Regions from separate parts of the Shewanella sp. SP2S2-6 genome, predicted to be linked through region 3. Evidence: predicted binding sites of a transcription regulator. Region 3 holds the regulator's gene; each other region holds the start of a gene.
The links. Region 3 encodes ArgR, which controls arginine synthesis, uptake and breakdown. Its sites were predicted from a motif close to ANTGAATANNTATTCANT; they were not measured.
Positions count from the first base shown of each region.

Region 1 (3,249 bases), on a different contig from region 3:
TTGAGTTTAGTAGTAATGCGTTGTCAGCCCCTTAGGCGGGCGTTAAATCCTTAAAAAATTTTAATCTGAAACTGAAGAGTTAGAGCAACGGCTCTATCACGTTTTTGTCCAAAAACGTGCTGTTTATTTCTTTAAAACTTACTGACTACGCCAATGCTAGAAAGGTGTGCCATGGTGATTGGCGAGACGACCGTCCGCCCCATGGACGGGGCGGTCGAGCATCCAAGGACGGACTTGCTGCGTGTCGGTGAGCGAATGCCATGGCTCATCATAAGCCAGCACTTAAAGAATTAAATGACCAAGTTTGATCCTTCAGCAGTGCTATCCAGAAATTCTTAAAGTACTTCTGTACCAAAGTGAGTTGTGTGGTGTCGAGTGGAGGTTGTACGATTAAGTCATACGATATAATCAAAACTGTCAGTTCGTGTATGAGTTACTACAAAAAAGGGGAGTCAGTTAACCTGACTCCCCTTTTAGCTGAGCTATTGTTGCCGTTAGCTTTTAGAACAGTAAATGCGCCACACCTGCGATAACTGGCAGAGTCACTAAGGTACGTAGAATAAATACCACGAACAGCTCAACAAAGTTGACGGGGATTTTACTGCCGATAAGCAATGCGCCCACTTCGCTCATGTAGATCAACTGAGTCACAGACAAGGCTGCAATTACAAAGCGGGTCATATCTGATTCAATTGAGCTGGCAAGGATTGACGGAATAAACATATCCGCAAAACCGACCACGATTGTTTTAGAGGCTTCAGTGGCTTCTGGAATATGCAGTAATTCGAGTAATGGAATAAACGGCATACCCAAATAGTTAAATATGGGCGTGTGCTCGGCGATAATCAGCGCCAGCGTACCAATGGCCATTACCACAGGGATAATGCCAAACACCATATCGACAACGTTTTTAACGCCTTCATTCAAAACGGCTTTGATGCCACCGGCACTGGCGGCTTTTTCTAAGGCTTTATCAAAACCCCAAGAGAAAGCGTTGTGACCCGCGGGGATCAGCTCATCATCTGGCATGCGTGGGGTATCGTCGATGTAGTTGTCTTTCTTCCACGATAGCGGTGGCAACTTAGGCACAATCACAGCCGCCGCAAAACCAGCGAGACACACAGTCAAATAGAAGGGCACAAACATGTGCTCTAACTTAACCTGTGAGATCACCACTAGGCTGAAGGTAATCGATACCGCCGAGAAGGTTGTGCCGATAACGGCCGCTTCTCTTTGGGTATAAAAACGTGCTTCGTATTGTTTGCTGGTCAGTAAAATACCGACACTGCCATCACCTAACCATGAGGCCATACAATCAATTGCACTGCGACCCGGTAGATTGAACACGGGGCGCATGATTTTGGTTAGCAGTGTGCCAAACAGCTCGAGTAGACCGAAGTTCAGCAGCAGCGGCAACAACATACCCGCAAAGATAAACACCGAGAACAACACGGGCAGTAAGTCGTTTAAGACTAATGCACCTGTGCTTGAGGAGTTAATAGCCTCTGGGCCTAAGCCTAAATAGGTCAGCACGACAAACACCGCACCTATGATCCGCGTGATCAACCATAAAGGACTGACATTTAATAAGGCATTAAGGAAGTGATTCTGGGCCACAAACTTAGGCTTAAATGCTTTTGACAGCGAAGAGGCCAGCGCCGTTGCCACGATAATCATGGTCACTATGAGGGTTAACACGCCGCTCAATGCGCCTTGCAGAGCTTTAGAGATAATCGCGATTGGAATAGTGATCGCATCGTTGTAGCTGATAGGGGTCATAAATAACAACAGACCGATCAGCGAAGGGACGATAAAGGTGAGTATCGTCTTAATGTTTCGATTTTTATTTTCAGTAGTCAATTTTGTACACCTTAAAGTACGAGTCGTACATGGTAAATTTGAATTAATAGCCGCACATAACGCGCTGTTGACGCCAATTAAGGTGCATTTAAATTCAACTCAAAAACGAGAATGGGGAAGATTACTCGCTTAGCTTGTCTATGTAAAACGATTCGCTAGTTAGTTTGATATAAGCAGCAAAACAGCATAGTTATTTTACTTAAGTTGTCGGTGATATTAGGTCGATACTTCTGGATGGTTTCACATAAAAAATTATTACAAACATGGTGTTATGGATTGTTGTTTCTGAGGGGTTAATCGCTTGTATGATGATGTAGTTAAAACGATTGAGATGTTATTTTTGCACGAAAAAACATCAGCAACTTTAGCCTTACAGCCCTCTTGGTTGGTTTTTTGTGCGATTTAAGCGGACTGTCCTGATAACACTTTCTATATAGCGTGGGTAAGCACTGTTTAAGAATGCCACGCTTATGTTCAGTGTATTTTGCTGCTCGGTACATTTTTATGCGACAGGCAGTTAAATCTGCTTAGAGATAATAGTGATCTTCCTCATCATCTTGATGTTTTGGAGGCTGACTAAAAAGTCGCTAATAACGATGAAAGTAAAAATATTATTCATAAAGCGGATACCCGCCGCTTTAAATCTTCTCATTTCCATGTAAGTTAGTATCATTCCTATCCAACTCAAGTATTCATGACTGCAAAAGTAGAGAAGGTTAAGATTAAAGGCGGCTCGACACTGGCCATTAAGTTTGGTTTTCTGGGGATCTTTGGGCTTTTAATCGGTATTGTGATGACTGTTTTAGGATTCGACGATGCCGAATCCCATCGCTTTAATTTTTTAAATCATACCCTAAGCGAATTGGGGACTTATGGTCATTCATCTTTTGCTGTGATCCTCAACGGGGGATTGTTTTTTGGCAGTTTAAGTCTCGTCTTTTATTGTTTGTCTTCGTTACAACAGGTGACATCTTTCTGGGGATATCCCTTTTTTATCAGTCTGGCCTGCACTTTTTTAGCTTTAGCGAGCGTGGGATTATTTCCGGTGAACGTGTATCACTTGCACGTTTTAGGGCTGAAATGGTTTTTCTATCTGGGAAGCTTAAGTGCGATTTTCTACTTAGCTTTAGTTTTTTTCGGCAAGTCTCATTTTGGTCGCTGGACTGGGTTGTTAGCCCTCATTGTGCTGTGCAGCATGATGACGTTTCTGTATGCGCCGCAATTGGATTTAGGTTTGACCGAAGGCGATAGGCCGTTTTATCAGGAGATGGTATTGCAGCTGCCGCGTCCTAGTTTATGGTGGCCGGCCCTACTGGAATGGATAGGGCTGGGGAGTCTATTGTGCTGGACCACTGTGCTGCTTTTTAGTCAGTTAAACGCCAGCCAAGA
Region 1 is NZ_JAUOEQ010000026.1:62,006-65,254, reverse strand. It holds gene Q4Q57_RS16255 (hypothetical protein) at 157-282, opposite strand; gene Q4Q57_RS16250 (YjiH family protein) at 502-1,860, opposite strand; gene Q4Q57_RS16245 (hypothetical protein) at 2,555-3,249, shown strand, end outside.
Region 1: Q4Q57_RS16250 (YjiH family protein) is a predicted target of ArgR. The motif match lies at 1,942-1,959, and genes of this name have one in related genera.

Region 2 (3,249 bases), on a different contig from region 3:
TCATGCTCTGAAGATAGGCGAATGCCTTGTTCCTGCGCTTTATCTGCCAACTCGAGCCGTAACTTAGCCAGCTCCGGCGTTAATAAATCCGCAGGGCGACATGTAATAGCTTCAGCCCCTTGCAAGACTCTGGCTTGCAATGCGGCATCTACTGGCGCAGGCGTCGCGCCATATTCGCCCTTAAGCACGCCTTCAGTCTCTTTGGTCAGTGACTTGTAACGCTCACCCATTAGCACATTAATGACCGCCTGCGAGCCGACAATCTGCGATGTGGGCGTCACTAACGGCAAGAAACCTAAGTCAGCACGTACGCGGGGAATTTCTTCCAATACCAAGTCTATCTTATCGGCCGCGCCCTGTTCCTTTAGTTGGCTCTCCATATTGGTCAGCATGCCACCAGGCACTTGTGCACGTAAGATCCGCGAATCGATGCCTTTCAGCGCGCCTTCAAACTTAGCGTACTTCTTGCGCACTTCACGGAAATAAGCGGCAATCTCCTCAAGCAACACCATATCGTAACCCGTTGCACGCTCAGTATCTTCCACCATAGCGATAACGGTTTCAGTTGCAGTATGTCCATAGGTTTGACTCATCGACGAAATTGCCGTATCGAGCACATCGACACCCGCTTCAATGGCTTTCTGATAAGTGGCCGTACTCAACCCTGTCGTCGCATGACAATGCATAGATAACACGAGTTGGGTCTGAGATTTGAGTCGGCTAATGAGCTCAAACGCTTCCATCGGCTTAAGTAAGCCCGCCATATCTTTGATACACAAAGAATCACAACCCATATCTTCGAGACGTTTTGCCATATCAACCCACGTCTCTATGGTATGCACTGGACTCGTGGTATACGAAATCGTCCCCTGCGCATGGCCGCCAACTTGACGCACTGCTTTCACCGCAGTCTCGAGGTTTCGAACATCGTTCATCGCATCGAAAATACGAAATACATCGACGCCATTGGTATGGGCGCGCTCAACAAAACGCGTGACTAAATCATCGGCATAATGGCGATAACCTAAGAGGTTTTGGCCACGCAGCAACATTTGCTGCGGCGTATTCGGCATGGCCTTTTTCAGCTCACGAATTCGATCCCAAGGATCTTCACCAAGATAACGAATGCAGGCATCAAACGTTGCACCACCCCAAGACTCCAGTGACCAGAAACCGATCTTATCGAGTAGTGGCGCTATCGGTAACATGTCATCAATGCGTAAGCGCGTCGCTAAAATGGATTGATGCGCATCCCGCAAAACGACATCAGTTAAAAATAATGGCTTAGCCACTGCCGTCGTAGAATTAGATACAAAAGTCATACTGCTCCCCATTACTTAATCTGTGAACGATACTGCTTTACCGCCAATGAAATCGCAGCGACCACATTTGGGTCTAAAGGCTTAGCATCCGATTGCGCTACCCTCTGCTGACTTTTAGCATGATTTTTAGCAAAACGTGCAGAGGCAGCATCGACTGCACACCAGCGCGCAACCACATGGATCCCAAGGATTAGTACACTTAAAAATAAATACACTAAGCCCATCCCCAAAAACATAATGCCAACGGCATCCAATAAAGATTGCGTTACATCCTCCATAGCTCCCCCTACCCCTTACTCTCTCAATCCCTATCAACAGTACGATTGCCCCAAACCATCGCTATCGCATCACAAGTTCAACATTCAATCGGTTGAGCGGTTTACAAACTATGGGTCTCTCGTAGACAGACCTATAGCGACCACCACACAAAGAATATTTAAATAAAAAATCACATTCAAAAGCTAATTACTCACACAACAAGAAAGCCAGCTTGAACTCAACCCGCTACAAACATAACCAATTGATAACAAAAACACCATACAGATGTAAATTGGTCTTACCAATATTGAATAAATTCAAAGACAGCCAGTCATTAATCCTCATAAATCGGGCAATTAATTCAATATTCCATAATGAAATACCCACTATGCTGGATTTAAGACGAAATGATGTCCTAGGCTGAAAAATGATTCCTAAATTGAAGACAACGGACATAGGAATAATCCAAGTGAAAAAGTATGCAGATCTCACAATCCAAGTCACTGCTATTTGATTCTGAATGAATATAGAAAGGCATGCCGTTCTGAAGGAATTGATTGAAGAAGAGGAATGGGGTCAATCTAACAAATTAAATCATCCATTTTGACAACTTAGATGTCCCCTTGATACCAACACAAAGCGGTGCTAGAGGCTCAATACGGTTTGTTGTGGAGCGGCTATCTTGAAAGATAAGCCACAGTGCTACCCGAGGTAGACCTTAGGCTCTTAGCTATTCGCAGGATTAATACCAATCGTATTTAATATCTGTTCATTCAGCGGGAATTCAACGCGCTTTAAACAAGGCGAAGGCTTTAAGGCATAGTGGTGCTCTGTCGAAAGCCTTAAACGCAGTATAAAGCGCGTTACCATGCCGTTAACAGTTAGCCGCCCTTCGGCATCCCACTCCCGTGTTGCATTGACTTAAAAGGGAATAACCATTTCCGCGTCAATGCGCCTTGGATTGAGATGACTGTGAGGCAGTGAACTGATTCGATATTTAATGTGATTGGTATAAGCAATAGGACAAGAACGAAATAAGGAAGCCTAGGATCGACAAGGAACTCAGCAATTAAAAAATGAGCTGGTGAGCTGGTGAGCTGGTGAGCTGGTGAGCTGGTGAGCTGGTGAGCTGGTGAGCTGGTGAGCTGGTGAGCTGGTGAGCTGGTGAGCTGGTGAGCTGGTGAGCTGGTGAGCTGGTGAGCTGGTGAGCTGGTGAGCTGGTGAGCTGGTGAGTAAAAATAGTGGGGAAACATACAAGTTGGAAGAAAAATATATCAATTTCTGCAAATTACAGACGCAAAAAAAGCCAGCTTATTCTGCTGGCTTCGTTACATCTCAATGAGATAATTAGGCGCTTGGCGATGACCTACTTTCTTTTATCCCCGAAGGGGATACATGGGGGCGAGTCATCATTGCCTAAAATGCGCAGCATTTTGATGATGTGTCGCGCGGAGCAATGTATTGCGTAGCTGGGGATCCCGCTCAGCGGCGGGTTGACATCGAGATAAGTTTTCGCGAAGCGTATAAACACAAAAGCCCTAGCGGTTTAGGCTAGGGCTTTTGTGTTTATTTGGATGCTTGGCGATGACCTACTCTCACATGGGGAGACCCCACACTACCATCGGCGCGTTTGCGTTTCACTTCTGAGTTCGGGATGGGATCAGGTGGT
Region 2 is NZ_JAUOEQ010000019.1:78,049-81,297, forward strand. It holds gene oadA (sodium-extruding oxaloacetate decarboxylase subunit alpha) at 1-1,322, opposite strand, end outside; gene Q4Q57_RS13915 (OadG family transporter subunit) at 1,334-1,600, opposite strand; rRNA gene rrf (5S ribosomal RNA) at 3,157-3,249, opposite strand, start outside.
Region 2: Q4Q57_RS13915 (OadG family transporter subunit) is a predicted target of ArgR. The motif match lies at 1,758-1,775, and genes of this name have one in related genera.

Region 3 (3,249 bases):
GCAAGCCAAGAGCTTAGAGTAAGTATTGTGATCAAGTCATCAGAGGTGGACCCGATGGAACTGCGGATTTTTTATGATGGTAACTGTCCATTATGTAGCGCCGAAATGCGTCAACTGAAAGCACGCGATCCCAACAACTTGATTGCGCTTGAGGATTTAAATGCACCCGACTTTAGTGAACGTTTCAGCCATATCGATAAAGACTACGCCAATACTATTCTTCACGGTGAAACCGCAACGGGCGAAGTGTTACTCGGGTTAGATGTCACCTGTAAAGCGTGGGCACTGACAGGCACACGTGCTTGGATCCAACTGTTACGCCTGCCCGTGATAAAAACTGTCGCCGATTGGACTTACCTGCGCTTTGCTAAACACAGATACCGCATCTCCTATTTACTGACGGGCAAAGCCCGCTGCGACGATAACTGCCAAATTCCCACCAAACGCCGCTGAATGAGCTTTAGAAAGTGTAAAACGCAGGCATAAAAAAACGGAGCTCAATGGCTCCGTTTTTAATTCGTCATAATCTAAAAAGATTATCCGAAAGATTATTTAACGAAATCAACGCCTAGTTTGATATCGCCTTTCAGCGTATCTAACATAGAATCACGAGCGTTAGCTTCGAATGCACTCACTTCACCGTAAGGCAGTACTTTTTCAATACCGTTTTTGCCTAACAGCACAGGTTGTGCGAAGAACTCTGCGTGCTCGCTGCCGCCGTCAACATAGGCGCATTCAACGATGTTAGCTTCGCCTTGCAGACCACGAACCAAAGACAGACCGAAACGGCAAGCAGCTTGACCCATAGACAGAGTCGCGCTACCGCCACCGGCTTTAGCTTCAACCACTTCTGTACCCGCGTTTTGGATGCGAGTAGTCAGACTTGCCACTTCTTCATCAGTGAAAGTCGCGCCTTCAACTTGAGACAGTAATGGCAGAATGGTCACGCCGCTGTGGCCGCCGATCACATTGACTTTAACGTCAGCAACGTTCAGGCCTTTTAATTCGGCGATGAAGGTTTCAGAACGGATCACGTCTAATGTCGTGATACCGAACAGACGGTTCTTATCGTAAACACCCGCTTTCTTCATCACTTCTGCAGCGATAGCGACAGTAGTGTTGACTGGGTTAGTGATAATGCCAACCAAAGCCGTAGGGCAAGTTGCCGCTACTTTTTCGATCAGGTTGCGAACGATACCAGCATTGATATTGAACAGATCTGAACGATCCATACCAGGCTTACGCGCAACACCAGCAGAAATTAGAACAACGTCAGCACCCACTAGGGCAGGCGTTGGATCTTCACCAGCAAAACCTTTGATTTCAACAGCAGTCGGGATGTGGCTCAAGTCAACCGCAACACCCGGAGTAACCGGTGCGATATCATATAGAGACAAATGTGAACCCGCAGGCAGTTGAGTTTTTAACAGTAGGGCAAGAGCCTGGCCGATACCACCAGCAGCACCAAGTACAGCAACTTTCATAGTTATCTCCGTTATTTCTCGGATATGTGTGACATGGATCTAATTTACGTTGGCGTCACATTACTGGAATGTCACAACAATTTCAATTATCCCTTAGTCGTGGGACAAAAGAATTCCGGAATAAGTTAGAAGCAATGTAGAACAATTACTCAAATTGGTATTTTTACGCCCCCAGCAAACGCTTAACCACAGGGGGTTAGTGAATTTTTATTCAACCAATCTGGTTATTTGTTGACAATTTTTCTAAAAATATTCAAAATGGGCCTGTTTTTTTGAATAACGAATAATAATATTATGCAAACGACCAAGAATCAGGATGACCTTGTTAGAATTTTTAAGTCGATTTTAAAAGAAGAGCGCTTTGGCTCTCAAAGTGAAATCGTCACCGCCTTGCAAGCTGAAGGCTTTGGTAATATTAACCAATCAAAAGTATCACGCATGCTCAGCAAGTTCGGCGCAGTGCGGACTCGCAACGCTAAGCAAGAGATGGTGTATTGCTTACCGGCCGAATTAGGCGTACCCACCGCGGGTAGCCCGCTGAAGAATTTGGTACTCGACGTCGATCATAACCAAGCAATGATTGTCGTGCGAACTAGCCCAGGTGCTGCGCAGCTGATTGCCCGTTTATTGGATTCTATCGGTAAACCAGAAGGCATTTTGGGCACAATTGCCGGTGATGACACTATCTTTATTTGTCCATCGAGCATCCAAGATATCGCCGATACCTTAGAAACCATCAAATCTTTATTCAATTACGCAGAATAAAAAAACAGGTCAGCTTGCTGACCTGTTCTATTTCATCCGTACGCATTTCTGTCCAATCTTGCGCTGATTATTTGGCCATTGTCCCGATTACGTTACACATTTAAGCCAATCTCTCGCGCACTGATGTTTATACGCTAAGGTCAGTAAGCCACACTGATGCGCTGATTTGCGTGAGTGCCCTGTTCGGCCTCATCTAACATGGCTTTAGCGTAATCCGTAACAGAAATGCGGCTGCGACCATTGGCATCGGTAAAGAAGCTGTCGCCACCAAGACGATATGGACCTTCACTCTCGCCAGGATAAATCTCAGCGGCTGGGCTCACAAAGGTCCAATTGATTGCAGTTTTCGCCGCACGGAATACCTGCAAAGCTTCACCCTGAGCTAACGCCTCATCTTTATATGCAGCGGGGAAATCGGGGCTAGAAACCAGAGTCACGCCCGGTGCCACTTCTAAGCTCCCTGCACCACCAACCCACAATAAACGTGGCACCTTAGCATTAGGCAGCACATTCAGTAAATGCTGAACTGTACTCGCCACTAGGCCATGATTTTGTTGTGCGCGGCCACCAACAGAGGCAATGACAACATCTACGCCAGCAAAGGTTTGCGCAACTAATGGCTGCTCTAAATCCACAGCATGCACAGCCACATCAGTAGCGGATAACTTACTCGGATCACGCACTAGCGCTGTTACTTGGTGCCCACGGCTCAATGCTTCTTTTAAAATTGCACCACCAATCCAACCTGTTGCACCTAAAATTGCGATTTTCATTTCGTTAACTCTCTCTGATGATTTACATTGAAGCCAGTTTACTTGCAGTGTTTCCCGTGATAAACATCAATAAATGAGCATGATTGTTTCAGTTTGAGGTACTAATGTGGATAAAATTGCCGCAATACGCAGTTTCGTCGAAGTGGCAAACTGTGGCAGCTTTACCAAAGCTGCCGAGCATTTAGACCTCAGCCGCCTACAGGTGTCCCGCCATATTCAAGAAGTAG
Region 3 is NZ_JAUOEQ010000005.1:174,153-177,401, reverse strand. It holds gene Q4Q57_RS06290 (DUF393 domain-containing protein) at 55-453, shown strand; gene mdh (malate dehydrogenase) at 549-1,484, opposite strand; gene argR (transcriptional regulator ArgR) at 1,779-2,249, shown strand; gene Q4Q57_RS06275 (NAD(P)-dependent oxidoreductase) at 2,390-3,022, opposite strand; gene Q4Q57_RS06270 (LysR family transcriptional regulator) at 3,129-3,249, shown strand, end outside.